Regions from separate parts of the Caballeronia sp. LZ024 genome, predicted to be linked through region 1. Evidence: predicted binding sites of a transcription regulator. Region 1 holds the regulator's gene; the other holds the start of a gene.
What was found. Region 1 encodes HrcA, which represses chaperone genes, less so after heat shock. Its sites were predicted from a motif close to TTAGCACTCNNNNNNNNNGAGTGCTAA; they were not measured.
Positions count from the first base shown of each region.

Region 2: a site for HrcA is predicted at 4,234-4,260, ahead of rpoH (RNA polymerase sigma factor RpoH). Genes of this name have one in related genera too.

Region 1 is NZ_JARUXL010000001.1:473,527-481,149, forward strand. Features, by position in the region: gene recN (DNA repair protein RecN) at 1-1,540, opposite strand, end outside; gene QCE48_RS02245 (NAD kinase) at 1,562-2,455, opposite strand; gene hrcA (heat-inducible transcriptional repressor HrcA) at 2,642-3,658, shown strand; gene hemH (ferrochelatase) at 3,793-4,860, shown strand; gene QCE48_RS02260 (RNA-binding S4 domain-containing protein) at 4,877-5,284, shown strand; gene QCE48_RS02265 (hypothetical protein) at 5,256-5,417, opposite strand; gene grpE (nucleotide exchange factor GrpE) at 5,788-6,384, shown strand; gene QCE48_RS02275 (thioredoxin family protein) at 6,401-6,796, shown strand; gene dnaK (molecular chaperone DnaK) at 6,982-7,623, shown strand, end outside.
Region 2 is NZ_JARUXL010000001.1:300,721-308,343, forward strand. Features, by position in the region: gene ptsP (phosphoenolpyruvate--protein phosphotransferase) at 1-1,241, shown strand, start outside; gene nagE (N-acetylglucosamine-specific PTS transporter subunit IIBC) at 1,318-3,099, shown strand; gene rpoH (RNA polymerase sigma factor RpoH) at 3,236-4,171, opposite strand; gene QCE48_RS01465 (acyloxyacyl hydrolase) at 4,543-5,109, shown strand; gene QCE48_RS01470 (nuclear transport factor 2 family protein) at 5,155-5,538, shown strand; gene leuA (2-isopropylmalate synthase) at 5,574-7,226, opposite strand.

The sequences.
Region 1 (7,623 bases):
TGACGGTTCCGCCATTCGAATCGCCCGCCTTCGCGACCTGAAAGTGCTGATCGCCGCGCGCCGCGACCTGCGGCAAATGCGTGACGCACAGCACCTGACGATCGCGCCCGAGCTGATGCAGCAGCCGTCCCACGACCTCCGCGACACCCCCGCCGATTCCGGTATCGACCTCGTCGAAGATCAGCGTCGGCGTGGGGCTGGCGGTGCTCGCGATCACGGCGAGCGCGAGGCTGATGCGCGCCAGTTCGCCGCCGGACGCCACCTTCGCAAGCGGCCGCAGCGCCACGCCCGCATGGCCCGCGACGCGGAATTCGATCTGTTCAAGCCCGTTCGCGCCGCCTTCGGCGAGCGGGACCAGCGCGACGTCGAAGCGGCCGCCCGCCATCGACAATTCCTGCATGCCGACCGTGACCGCCGCGCCGAGTGCCTTCGCCGCCTTGGCGCGCGCCTTCGACAGCACCTTGGCCTCGGCCAGATACGCGTCCTTCGCTTTCGACTCCGTGGCGCGCAACGCATCGAGGTCGGCGGCGGCATCGAGCTGCGCGAGCTGCTGGCGGCGCGCTTCGTGTTCCTCGGGCAGCGCTTCGGGCTGCAGGCGGAACTTGCGCGCGGTCGAGTGCAACTGGTCCATGCGCTTTTCGACCTGCGCGAGCCGGTCGGGGTCGAGTTCGAGCCGCTGCGCATAGTGCGAGAGCGAATACGACGCTTCCTGCAACTGGATCTCCGCCGGTTCCAGCGAAGCGAGCACGTCCGACAGCGCCGGGTCGATGTCGGCGAGACCGCGCAGCTTCGAGATGATCGCGGCGAGTTGCGTGATCATCGCTTCGTCGGATTCGGATAGCGCGTCGAGCGCGCCCTGCACGCCGTCAATAAGACTCGCCGAATGCGACAGCCGATGATGCTCCGCGCTCACGTCCTCCCATTCGCCGGGCTGCGGCGCGAGTTTGTCGAATTCGCTCAGTTGCCACGCGAGCCGTTCGCGCTCCAGTTGCAGCTCGCGGTCGCGGCTCTGCGCTGCATCGACCGCCTGCGCGGCCTCGCGCCACGCGCGATAGGCGCGCGTGACGGAAGCGGTGGTCTCCGTGAGGCCCGCGTGGGTATCGAAGAGTTCGCGTTGCGCGTCCGGGCGCATCAGGAGTTGGTGCGCGTGCTGCCCGTGAATGTCGACGAGCATCTCGCCGACTTCGCGCAACTGCGTGAGCGTCGCCGGCGTACCGTTGATGAATGCACGCGAGCGGCCGTTCGAATCGACGGCCCGGCGCAGCATCACGGTGTCCGACTCGTCCGCCGCGAGCGCGTGCTCCTCGAGCCAGTGCGATACGCCCTCGTGCGTCGAGAACTCGGCGGTGATGTCGGCGCGCGCTTCGCCCGTGCGTACGACGCTCGCGTCGCCGCGCGCGCCGAGCGTGAGCGCGAGCGCGTCGATCAGAATGGATTTGCCGGCGCCGGTTTCACCCGAAAAAACCGTGAAACCGCTGTCGAATTCGAGGTCGAGCGCGGCGACGATCACGAAGTCGCGAATCGAGAGATGACGGAGCATGGATGAAGGCTTGGATGCTGTTTAAGAAGCGTCTTCCTGCGACGGATGCTCGTTCCAGTGCAACTTCTTGCGCAGCGTCGCGAAATAGCTGTAGCCGACCGGATGCAGCACCGGCACCGTATGACGCGAGCGACGCACTTCGATCGTGTCGTTCAGCTCGACGGCGGTGAACGACTGCATGTCGAAGTTCACATTGACGTCGCGCCCGCCGATGATCTGGATATCGACCTTGGAGTCGTCCGGCAGCACGATCGGCCGGTTCGAGAGCGAATGCGGCGCGATCGGCACGAGCAAAAAGCCCTGCAACGAGGGATGCAGGATCGGTCCGGCGGCGGAAAGCGAGTAAGCGGTCGAGCCGGTTGGTGTTGCGACGATCAGGCCGTCGGAGCGCTGGTCGTACATGAAATGGCCGTCCACGGAGACGCGCAGTTCCGCCATGCCCGAAAAGCCGCTGCGGTTGACGACGACGTCGTTGAACGCGAGCGCGTGGTAGATCGGCTTGCCGTCGCGGACGATGCGCGCTTCGAGCAGGGTGCGCTCCTCGCGCTCGAAACTGCCGGCGAGCATCTGCGGGACGAGGTCGCGCATCTGTGCGAGGGAAATGTCCGTGATGAAGCCGAGCCGCCCGTGGTTCACGCCGATGAGCGGCGTCTTGTACGGCGCGAGCTGCCGGCCGAGACCGAGCATCGTGCCGTCGCCGCCGAGCACCACGGCGACATTCGCGCGCGCGCCGATTTCCGCCGTCGAAAGCGCGGGATAGCCGCTCACGCCGACTTCCTTGGCCGTCTGCGCCTCGAACACGACTTCGAAGCCCTGGCTCGCGATCAGCGAGGCGAGCGAAGCCAGCGGCTCTTCGATGCCGGGTGTGTTGGTGCGCCCCACGAGCGCGACGGTCTTGAATTGGCCTATTTCCATGCCGGCATTACACCATAGGTGAAGGTCGAAAAGAACCGTGGGCGAACCCGGCTCTCAGCACGCGCGTGCTTGTCCGTCGTCCGGATTGTTTGTGGCTAGAATGGAGCACATCATGAATTCGGGTGCGTCATGGCGAAGGCGCCGGCGCGCTCGCCGTACGATGACGCGTTGAGCTAAAATTTGCCCATGCTAGACCCACGTGCACAAACCCTCCTCAAGACGTTGATCGAGCGCTACATCGCCGAAGGTCAGCCGGTGGGGTCGCGCACGTTGTCGCGCTACTCCGGCCTCGAACTCAGCCCGGCCACGATCCGCAACGTCATGTCGGACCTGGAGGAGCTCGGACTCGTCGCGAGCCCGCATACCTCGGCGGGGCGCATTCCCACGCCGCGCGGCTATCGCGTCTTCGTCGACACCATGCTCACGGTCGAGGCGCCGGAAGACGAGGCGATGACCACCGCCGTCAAGACGCGCCTGCAGGGCGAGGAGCCGCAGAAGATCGTCGCGGCGGCGGCGAGCGTGCTCTCGAATCTCTCGTCGTTCGCGGGCGTGATTCTCACCCCGCGGCGCAGCCACATGTTCAAGCAGATCGAGTTCATGCGGCTGTCGGACAAGCGCATCCTGCTCATCATCGTGACGCCGGAAGGCGACGTCCAGAACCGCATCATGGCGACCCAGCGCGATTATTCGCCGTCGCAGCTGACCGAGGCGTCGAATTACATCAACGCGCACTTCGCCGGTCTCTCCTTCGACGAGGTACGTCGCCGACTTCGCGAGGAAATCGACCAGTTGCGCGGCGACATGACCACGCTGATGCACGCGGCGGTGGCCGCCAGCACGGATGAAACCGATCCCGGCGACACGCTCCTGATTTCCGGCGAACGCAACTTGCTGGAAGTGGCGGACCTTTCGTCCGATATGGCGCGGCTGCGCAAGCTTTTCGATGTATTCGACCAAAAGACAAGTCTCCTGCAATTGCTCGACGTATCGAGCCACGCGCAAGGCGTGCAGATTTTCATCGGCGGCGAGTCGAATCTCGTGCCGATCGAGGAAATGAGCGTGGTGACGGCGCCATACGAAGTGAACGGCAAGATCGTCGGCACGCTCGGCGTGATCGGGCCGACGCGTATGGCCTACAACCGCGTGATCCCGATCGTCGACATCACCGCGCGGCTGCTTTCCATGTCGCTCAGCCAGCAGTAACGGCGCCGTCTCGCTGAGATCTTGCGCCGCCGCGCACGCAAGCGCCACTAGGCCGTTCGGCCGATGCTGCGTCGCGAGCCGCGCCGCTATAATGGTCTTCACTTCACGACGTCGCTCATCCGGCCGCTTCCTTCATGCGTTTCGATCTCGAGTTGCCTTCGCAGCACGCCGCCTCGCGTCGGGTCGCGGTGCTGCTGATCAATCTCGGCACGCCTGATGCGCCCACGCCGCGCGCCGTGCGCAAGTACCTCGCGCAGTTCCTGTCCGATCCGCGCGTCGTCGAGATTCCGAAAATCGTGTGGCAACTGATTTTGCGGCTCGCGATTTTGCCGTTCCGTTCGCGCGCGTCGGCGAAAAAGTATGCGCAGGTGTGGCTGCCGGAAGGCTCGCCGCTGCGGGTGTACACCGAGCGGCAGGTCGAGCAGTTGCGGCGCCTGTTCGCGGCGAACGACTACCACGTGATCGTCGATTACGCGATGCGCTATGGCACGCCGGGCATTCCCGCGATGCTCAATCAACTGAAGCTGGAAGGCGCCGAGCGCGTGCTGCTCGTGCCGATGTATCCGCAATATTCGTCGTCGACGACCGCAACCGCCTTCGACGACGCCTTCAACGCGCTCAAACGCGTTCGCAATCAGCCCGAAATCCGCACGATCCGCCAATACGCCGACCATCCGGCCTACATCGGCGCGCTCGCCGAGCAAGTGCGCGATTACTGGCGTCATCACGGACATCCGGACTTCGCCGCCGGCGACAAGCTCGTGCTGAGTTTTCACGGCGTGCCGAAGCGCACGATGGATCTCGGCGATCCTTATCACGACCAGTGCCAGCGGACGGGCTCGCTGCTCGCGGCGGCGCTCGGGCTCACGCCCGTTGAATGCCGCGTGACGTTTCAGTCGCGCTTTGGCCGGGCGGAATGGCTGCAGCCGTACACGGCGCCGACGCTCGCCGAACTGGGCGCGGGCGGCGTGAAGCGCGTGGACGTGTTTTGCCCGGGTTTCACGGCCGATTGCCTGGAGACCATCGAGGAAATCGGCATCGAGGTGCGCGACGAATTCCTGCGAGCGGGCGGCAAGGAGTTTCACCGCATTCCTTGTCTGAACGCGTCGCCGGCGTGGATCAAGGCGCTCGGCGAGATCGTCGCGCAACATCTGCAGGGCTGGCCGGTGCAGACGGTTCAGCCGTTGAGCGCGGTCGCCTGACGGAATCCGAACTCTCATGAACTACAAGATTTCGACTGAACCCGGTGCGCGTCTTCGCATCGACAAATGGCTCTGGGCGGCACGCTTCTTCAAGACGCGCTCGCTCGCGAGCGACGCCGTCGAGAAAGGCCGCGTGAGGATAGGCGGGGCGAACGTGAAGCCGTCGAAGGACGTGCGCGTCGGCGACCTCGTGGAGATCGACATCGAACCGATCGTCTGGCAAGTGGAAGTGCTGGGAATTTGCGACGTGCGCGGACCGGCCACGGTCGCGCAGACGCTCTACGCCGAAACGCAGGAAGGCCGCGAGAAGCGGTTGGCGGAAACCGAGCGGCGCAAGACGTATCGCGAGCCGGCGGCCGAGCTTCAGGGCCGGCCGACCAAGCGCGATCGCCGGATCATCGACAAATTTTCAGGTCCGGATTGAAATACTGCTCGACGGTGGCATGAATGCCGCCGTATTCGGTATTGCGCGCCGTTACGGCGCCGGACATGCAGATGGTCGTGGTTCCCGCAACCAGTACCAGGGCGACCACCGCAATAGCAAAGGTCAGTTTCATGGTACCCCCGGTGAGCGGGCGAAACGGGCAAGGGCTTGAGCGGATTGAAATGCTTCCGTAGGATTAGGGTTAACCTGTGCCGACGAGAGCCTGATCGAAGTGTAGGCGACCGGCGCCACGGGCTCAATGTGAATCTGCAGGAAGCCGTCAATTGCTTGTTGCCGCGTGTTTCGGTCGCACCCGAAATGGCGAAAAATCGAGCAACGGCTCTTGAAAATGCCGGCGCGAGCCCTAGATGAGTCGCTGGTGCGGGAACGCATCGGTGTCCGCGTTTCCCTAGTTGTATTTTTGCAACGCGGTTTGGCCGCTTCTTCCGGCGTTCATCCCGCGGTTCGTATCCGAATCAACCCTCAGCAAGACATTCAGCGACATGGAAAACACGCAAGAGAATCCAGCGAGCCAGAACCCCACGCCCGCCGACGACACAGCGCGCCAGTCCGCCGACGCGTCCGGCGTCAACAACGCACAGCCGGCACAGCCCGCGGAAGCGGCGCCGGAAGCCGCTCAGGCGAACGAAACCGAAGCGCAACTCGCCGAAGCACAGGCGAAGGTCGCCGCGCTCCAGGAAGAGTTCCTGCGCGCCAAGGCCGAAACGGAGAACGTTCGCCGCCGGGCTCAGGAAGACGTGTCGAAGGCGCACAAGTTCGCCATCGAAAACTTCGCGGAAAACCTGCTGCCGGTGCTCGATAGTCTCGAAGCCGCGCTCGCGGATTCGTCGACCGATATCGCCAAGGTGCGCGAAGGCGTCGAACTGACGCTGCGCCAGTTGACCGGCGCGCTCGAAAAGGGCCGTGTGATCGCGTTGAACCCGGTCGGCGAGAAATTCGACCCGCATCGCCACCAGGCCATTTCGATGGTTCCGGCGGAGCAGGAAGCGAACACCATCGTGAACGTGCTGCAAAAGGGCTATGTGATCGCCGATCGCGTGCTGCGCCCGGCGCTCGTTACCGTCGCCGCGCCGAAATAGCGCAGCGGCGAACGCCATGGCTAACGTCCCGGTCGACGCCACCGCGTTCTCCGTCTTCAACATGCAGGAACTGAGCGCGGAAAATTTCGACGCCGGGCTCGCGTCGGCGGAGGAAGAACTGGCGGTCGTGTTCTTCTGGGGCGTGGATTGCTTCAATTGCGAGATCGCGAAGAAAGCGATGCTCGCAAAGCCGGACGAAATCCGCGCGCTTGGCCTCAAGTGGTTCCATAGCAATGTCTATGAGCATCGCGAACTGGGGCGCCGCTTCGTGCTGCATGGCGTGCCGACGTGGTTTTTCTTCTGCCGCGGAAAGCGCCTCGGCCGGGCGACTGGCTGGCACGGTCTCGGGCAGTTCGAGGCGGCTGTGGCAGCCGCGCGCGAAAAAATGCGCGCACTCGACGAAAAAGCGTAAGCCGGCGCAGCGAAAAGGTTCAAAAAAGAAAGACCGCATCGAATTCAGGGTCTTGAAAACGGTGCGAGCGCACTTATCTTGCGAATAGGTATGAATTTTAGGGCGTCGGCCCAATGAATCTGCGGTAAAAACCGGCGATTCGAACGACCGGCCCCGCTGCGATCAAAGTTCTGGAGATTACAAAAATGGGCAAAATCATCGGCATCGACCTCGGCACGACCAACTCGTGCGTGGCGATCATGGAAGGCAATCAGGTTCGCGTCATCGAGAACTCGGAAGGTGCGCGCACCACGCCGTCGATCATCGCGTATGTCGACGAGAACGAGATTCTGGTCGGCGCGCCGGCGAAGCGTCAGTCGGTCACCAACCCGCGCAACACGCTGTACGCGGTCAAGCGCCTGATCGGCCGCCGTTTCGAAGAAAAGGAAGTGCAGAAGGACATCGCGTTGATGCCTTACCAGATCGTCAAGGCCGACAACGGCGACGCCTGGGTGGAAGCGCACGGCCAGAAGCTCGCGCCGCCGCAGATCTCGGCAGAAGTGCTGCGCAAGATGAAGAAGACCGCTGAAGACTACCTCGGCGAGCCGGTCACGGAAGCCGTGATCACGGTTCCCGCGTACTTCAACGACAGCCAGCGTCAGGCCACCAAGGACGCCGGCCGCATCGCGGGCCTGGAAGTCAAGCGCATCATCAACGAGCCGACGGCGGCTGCGCTCGCGTTCGGTCTCGACAAGGCCGAAAAGGGCGACCGCAAGATCGCGGTATATGACCTGGGCGGCGGTACGTTCGACGTCTCGATCATCGAAATCGCGGACGTGGACGGCGAA
Region 2 (7,623 bases), 170 kb from region 1:
AAGCCGTGCTCGCCGCCGACGAATTCACGCCGTCCGATCTCTCGTCGCTCGATCGCACGCGAGTCACCGCGCTCGTGATGGCGCGCGGCGGCGCGACCTCGCACGCGGCGATCATCGCGCGGCAGATCGGCATTCCGGCGCTCGTCGCCGTCGGCGATGCGCTGCATGCCGTGCCCGAAGGCACACAGGTGGTCGTCGATGCGTCGGCGGGACGGATCGAATACGCGCCGACCGCGCTCGACGTCGAACGCGCGCGCACCGAGCGTCAGCGTCTCGCGGGCGTGCGTGAAGCGAACCGGCGTCTGTCGGGCGAAGCGGTCGCCACCCGCGACGGACGCGCGATCGAAGTCGCCGCCAACATCGCGACGCTCGACGATGCGCAAACCGCCGTCGACAACGGCGCCGACTCGGTCGGCTTGCTGCGCACGGAGCTGCTCTTCATCCACCGCGCGTCGGCGCCGACGAAGGACGAGCACGCACAGAGCTACCAGGGCATCGTCGATGCGCTGAAGGGGCGCACGGCGATCATCCGCACGCTCGATGTCGGCGCGGACAAGGAAGTCGATTACCTGACGCTGCCGCCCGAAACGAACCCGGCGCTTGGTCTTCGCGGCATCCGCCTCGCGCAAGTGCGCCCCGATCTGCTCGACGACCAGTTGCGCGGCCTGCTCGCCGTGCGGCCGTTCGGCGCCGTGCGCATCCTGTTGCCGATGGTCACCGATTCGGGCGAACTCGTGCGCCTCAGAAAGCGCATCGACGAACTCGCGCGCGAAATCGGCCGCACCGAGCCGGTCGAAGTGGGCGTGATGATCGAAGTGCCGTCGGCGGCGCTGCTCGCGGATCAACTGGCGCAACACGCCGATTTCCTCTCGATCGGCACCAACGATCTCACGCAGTACACGCTCGCGATGGACCGCTGCCAGCCCGATCTCGCCGCGCAGGCCGACGGCCTGCATCCTGCCGTGCTGCGCCTCATCAAGGCGGCGACCGACGGCGCCGCGAAGCACGGCAAGTGGGTCGGCGTGTGCGGCGCGCTCGGCGGCGATCCGGTGGCGGTGCCGCTGCTCGTCGGCCTGGGCGTGACCGAACTGTCGGTCGATCCGGTCTCGGTGCCGGGCATCAAGGCGCGCGTGCGCAATCTCGATTACCCGCTGTGCCGTCAGCGCGCCGAGGATGCCCTCGCGCTCGAATCGGCGCAGGCAGTAAGAGCAGCAAGCCGCGAAATCTGGCCGCTGGACTAACGTCCGTCCGGCGCGGGGTTTCGCGTCCCGAAATCAAACCCAGCAACGACAAGACCACTATTAATTGGAGAACCCGATGGACGCCAACCCGTTTGCAAAGATGCAGCGACTAGGTCGCGCGCTGATGCTGCCGATTGCCGTGCTGCCCGTGGCCGGCCTTCTGCTGCGTCTCGGCCAGCCCGATGTTTTCAACATCAAGATGATCGCCGACGCCGGCGACGCCATCTTCACGAATCTGCCGCTCCTGTTCGCGATCGGCGTGGCGGTCGGTTTCGCGAAGGACAACAACGGCACGGCGGGTCTGGCGGGCGCGATCGGTTATCTGATCGAGATCGCGGTGATGAAGGACATCGATCCGAAGCTCAACATGGGCGTGCTCTCGGGGATCGTCGCGGGTTCGGTCGCGGGCTATCTCTATAACCGCTACAAGGACATCAAGCTGCCCGAGTACCTCGCGTTCTTCGGAGGGAAACGCTTCGTGCCGATTGTGACGGGCGTCGCGTGTCTGATGCTCGGCATCGTGTTCGGCTATATCTGGCAGCCGGTGCAGCATGCGATCGACGCGGCCGGCCTCTGGCTCACGACGGCGGGCGCGCTCGGCACCTTCGTGTTCGGCGTGCTGAACCGCATCCTGCTGGTGACGGGTCTGCATCACATCATCAACTCGCTTGCGTGGTTCGTGTTCGGCACGTTCACGCCGGCCGGCGGCGCGCCGGTGACGGGCGACCTGCACCGCTTCTTCGCAGGCGACCCGACCGCGGGCGGCTTCATGACGGGCTTCTTCCCGGTGATGATGTTCGGCCTGCCGGCGGCGTGTCTCGCGATGTTCCACGAGGCGCCGAAGGATCGCCGCGCGATCGTCGGCGGCCTGCTGTTCTCGATGGCGCTCACCTCGTTCCTGACGGGCGTGACCGAGCCGATCGAATACACCTTCATGTTCCTCGCGCCGGTTCTCTACGCGATCCACGCCGTGCTGACGGGCCTCTCGCTCGCGATCTGCTCGGCGCTCGGCATTCATCTGGGCTTCACGTTTTCGGCCGGCGCGATCGACTACGCGCTGAATTACGGCCTGTCGACGCGCGGCTGGATGGCGATCCCGATCGGCATCGTCTACGGTTTCCTGTACTACGGCCTGTTCCGCTTCTTCATCCGCAAGTTCAACATGGCGACGCCGGGCCGCGAACCCGCGACGACCGATGCCGAAACCGCGTCGACGGAAAGCGCAGGCGGCTACGTCTCGCCGACGTTGGCGCCCGCAGCGGCTTCGACGCGCGCGGCCCGCTATATTGCGGCGCTCGGCGGCGCGTCGAACCTGACGCTCGTCGATGCGTGCACGACGCGCCTGCGTCTGTCGGTGGCGGATTCGGAAAAGGTGTCGGAAGCGCAGTTGAAGACGGTCGGCGCGCGCGGCGTGCTGAAGCGCGGCGCGACGAACGTGCAGGTGATCATCGGGCCGGAAGCGGACCTGATCGCCGATGAAATCCGCTCGGAACTCGAGCATTCGTCGACACGCGGCGCCACGCCGGCTTCATCGGCGCCGGCTGCCGTGGCTGCGGCTCCGGCGGCGGTTGGCGCGAGCGAGCAAGGCCCGCTCGATCCGGACCCGGCGCGCTGGCTCGCCGTGTTCGGCGGCGCGACCAACGTGTCTTCGCTCGATGCCATCGCGGCGACGCGCCTGCGCGTGGTCGTGCGCGATCCGTCGGCGGTGGATCGTCAGCGGCTCTCGACGCTCGACGTCGCGTGGGTCTCGGCCGATACGTTCCACATCGTCGTCGGAACGGCTGCCGAGCGCTATGCGCGACAACTGGCGACGCGTCTGCAAGGCAACGGCGGCGGCGCGGCGCCTCTGCCGGCCTGACGCGCGCACACGTTCACGCATGACGGAAACGGCGCCTTCGGGCGCCGTTTTTTCATTCGCGGCGCGCAACGTCGGGCACGCAAAAAAGCCCGCCGTCTTTCGACGGCGGGCTTTGCGGTACTGCGTCAGTCAGACGTCAAGCGTAGTCGTGCAACGCCGCCTTCATCTTCTTCATCGCGCTCGCTTCGATCTGGCGAATCCGCTCCGCCGAGACGCCGAACTCGTCGGCCAGTTCATGCAGCGTCTTGCCGCCCGATCCGTCGTCCTGCACGTCGAGCCAGCGCGCCTTGATGATGCGGCGGCTGCGATCGTCGAGCGATTCGAGCGCGTCCGACAAGCCGTCGCTTTGCAGCTTGTCGAACTGGCGCGCGGCGATCACGTTGGTCGGCTCGTTGTTCGAGTCGGCGAGATACGCGATGGGCGCGAAGGCTTCCTCGCCATCTTCGACCTGGCCTTCGAGCGCGATGTCGCCGCCCGACAGACGCGTTTCCATCTCCGCGACTTCCTCGCGCTTCACGTTCAGCTCTTTCGCGAGTCCTTCGATCTCGTCCGGCGTGAACGCGGCGAGGCCGGTCTTGCGGCTGCGCAGGTTGAAGAACAGCTTGCGTTGCGCCTTGGTGGTCGCGACCTTCACCGTGCGCCAGTTGCGCAGGATGTATTCATGGATCTCGGCCTTGATCCAGTGCATCGCATACGACACGAGGCGCACATTCTGCGCGGGGTCGAAGCGCTTCACTGCCTTCATCAAGCCGATGTTGCCTTCCTGGATCAGGTCTGCGTGCGGCAGGCCGTAGCCCAGGTAATTGCGGGCGATCGACACGACGAGGCGCAGGTGCGACAGCACGAGCTGACGCGCCGCTTCGAGGTTGCCGTTCTCGCGGAATTCGGTGGCGTACTGACGTTCCTCCGACGGCGACAGCATCGGAATCCGGTTCACAGCCGAAATATAGGCGTCGATATTGCCGATCTGGCCGGTCAGCATCGACGACTGTGCGTACGTCAGCGCGCCTGCCGATGCGGCCTTGGCCGGCGCCGAGCTCACGACATTCGGAAGGGTCATCGCATTGGTCACGCTCATAAGCTCCTTATCAACAAAAAACCCGGTGCGAAAATTCGCAGCGAGTCACCACGATATTAGCACTCCAGTCCAGTGAGTGCTAAGGATTAGAGCGTCGACTTGTGTGGGAGTTCCCACAAAAGCTATCAAAAATCAAGCCCTGATAGGGCGCATATTACAGTTAATTAAACAGTCATTTTTACCGCGAAGCGCCTCGGGGATTTGGTGGCGTTCGCACGAATTACCGTGGTTCGCCCCATCGACGAAACTTAATTCAGCCTTTCAGCGAAACGAAACACAATTCAAGCACAATTCCGCGATCATCTCTAAAATACGCCAGTGGCCGTCCGAGCGGTCGGTGATCGAAAACCAGTGTCGGGGTGTTCATGCAAAAGAAAAAATGCGCCTGGCTGAATCGTTTCCTGCAATGCGCCGCATTCGCGGCATGTGCGTGCGCGTCGGCGGGCGCGCACGCTGACCGGTTTGGTGTGCAGATTGCGGGCGGCTATTCCGACCGGCAGATCTGGAAAGCCGATCTGGGTCTCGTCTGGGACCCGGAATGGAAGTGGTGGGAGATCGGCGGGTATCACTTCACGATGGTCGGCGAGGGGCATATCTCGTACTGGCATCCGACCCTCGACTACACGGTCAATCCGGACATCTGGGAAGTCGGCATCACGCCCATGTTCCGGTTCATCAAGAGTTCGGGCAACTTCCGGCCTTTCATCGAAGCGGGCGTCGGCGTCCGGGTGCTGTCGCACACGCGCATCACGCCGTTTTTCGCGATGGGAAGCGCGTTCGAATTCGCCGACGTGGTCGGCATCGGCGCGATTTTCGGCTCCCGTCAGAGCTACCAGGCGGGCTTCCGGTTTCAGCACGTGTCGAACGCCGGTATCAAAGAGCCGAATCCTGGTATAAATTTCAGCCAGCTCTATCTGCAGTACAACTTCTGACGGGGAACGCGTGCATCGGTTCCTTGCCGCAAGGGGAATCGACAGATGCCGGCAAAAACTATCGAGGCGATCCGCGGTCTCGAACGCGACCGCTTCCGGGCGATGGTCGAAGGCGACGGCGAGACGCTCGACGCGCTCCTCGCCGACAACGTCAGCTACGTGCACACGAACGGCAAGCGTGAGACGAAACGCCAGTTCATCGACGCGATCACGGCCGGCCGCCGTCGCTACCGGCAAATCGAGATTCAGTCGCAGGACGTGATGCCGGCCGGGCGCGACACGTGTCTCGTGTCGGGGCGCGCGCTGATCGAGATGGAATCGAAGAACGGCGCGCTGCTGTTTCCGATCGCCTACACCGCGGTCCACATTCAGAACTCCGGGCATTGGCAGCTGCTCGCCTTGCAGGCGACGCGGGTGGCGCTCGAATAGCCGTCGCGCCGCCTGCGCCGTTGCCTTCGATTGCGCTACACCGCCACGGCCTCGCTCTGCGCTTCCTGCACGCTCGTCCAGCGCGCCCGATTCACCGCGCTCACGATCGCATCGACGACGGCCAGCGCCGCGTTCGCATTCACCGCGACGCCGAAGCGCATCGGCTCGTCGCCCACGCGGCATCCGACGAACACCGCCGTCTCGCCGCTCGCCGTGCTGGCCGTCTCGAACGACGACACCTGCGCCGCGACGCCGAGCGCCTCTGCCACGGTTTGCGCATAAGACTCGCCGGACGCGGCGGCGGAGGCCGGCGGAATCTTCACGTCGCGTCCGCGAACCCGCAGCGTCGCCGCGCCGATACGTGAGACCGGACCGGCCACGTCGAAATATTCGCGCCGGAACAACGCGCAGACCGCTTCGCCGGACACTTCCTCGCCCGACGCATCCGCGACCGCCTGCACGGCGTGGCTGAACGCGATCTGCACGCGGCGCGGCGGCGTGAAGCCCAGGCCGCGTTCGAGCAGATACGTCGCGCCGCCCTTGCCGGACTGGCTGTTCACGCGGATCACGGCGTCGTAGCTGCGGCCGAGATCGGCGGGATCGATCGGCAAATAGGGCACTTCCCACACCGTGCCGGGCTCGCGCTGCGCGAAGCCCTTTCGGATCGCGTCCTGATGCGATCCCGAAAACGCCGTGAACACGAGATCGCCCGCATACGGATGGCGCGGATGCACCGGAATCTGGTTGCAGCGCTCGACGACGCGCCGCACGCCGTCGATGTCCGAGAAGTCGAGGCCCGGATCGATGCCTTGCGTGTAGAGATTCAACGCGAGCGTGACGAGATCGACGTTGCCGGTGCGCTCGCCGTTGCCGAAGAGACACCCTTCGACGCGTTCCGCGCCCGCGAGCATCGCCAGTTCCGCGGCGGCAACGGCCGTGCCGCGGTCGTTGTGCGGATGCACCGAGAGGACGATGCTGTCGCGATAGCCGAGGTTCTTGTCCATCCACTCGACCTGGTCCGCGAACACGTTGGGCATCGCGGCTTCGACGGTCGCGGGCAGGTTCACGATCATTTTGTGATCCGGCGTCGGGCGCCACATTTGCGCGACGGCGTCGCAGACTTCGCGCGCGAACGAAAGCTCCGTCATGCTGAACGTTTCCGGCGAATACTGATACGTCCAGTGCGTACCGGGCCGCGCGGCGGCGCATTCCTTGATGATGCGCGTGCCCTCGACGGCCAGCGCCTTCACTTCTTCCTTCGACTGATTGAAGACGATGCGCCGGAACGACGGCGCAATCGCGTTGTACAGATGCACGATCACCTTCGACGCGCCTTCCACCGCTTCGAACGTGCGCTCGATCAGTTCACGGCGCGACTGCACGAGCACTTCGATGGTCACATCGTCGGGAATGCGCTTCTCGACGATCAGCTTGCGCACGAAATCGAAATCCGTCTGAGATGCCGACGGAAAGCCCACTTCGATCTCCTTGAAACCCGTCGCCACCAGCATCTCGAAGAATTCGAGCTTCGCTGCGATGTTCATCGGCTCGATCAGCGCCTGGTTGCCGTCGCGCAGGTCGGTGCTCATCCAGACGGGCGCTTTTTCGATGGTGCGCGTCGGCCAGCGGCGGCCGTTCAAACGGACTGGCGGAAACGGACGGTATTTCTCGGAAGGGCTCTGCATCATGATCGTCGACCTCGTTGATCGCGGGTTGCGCAAGTTGCGTAGCGTCTGCGAGAGAGGCCCGTGCCGGCGGCTGGCCGGCCCTTGCCCGATGCACGCCGAGATGCTTTCCCGCGCGCGCGGCCACGTTGCGTCACGGCGATGGTGACGCCTGCGACCAACGTGAACGTGCGCGAAGCAGCGTGCATGTGACCCTCGCGTTTCCGCATCGCGGGATGCGCGAACGAAAAGCTGACGACTACAGGTGGTGAAAAGAAGGAACTACGAGAACTACTGGGAGGACCGCGCGAACAACAGACAAACGCGCGGCGCTACGCCTGGCGACTTACGCTAGACGTAGCGATAGGGGCCGCGCTAGGCGGCCCGAAATAATTCGGAGGGAGGAGAATTGGGTGAAACG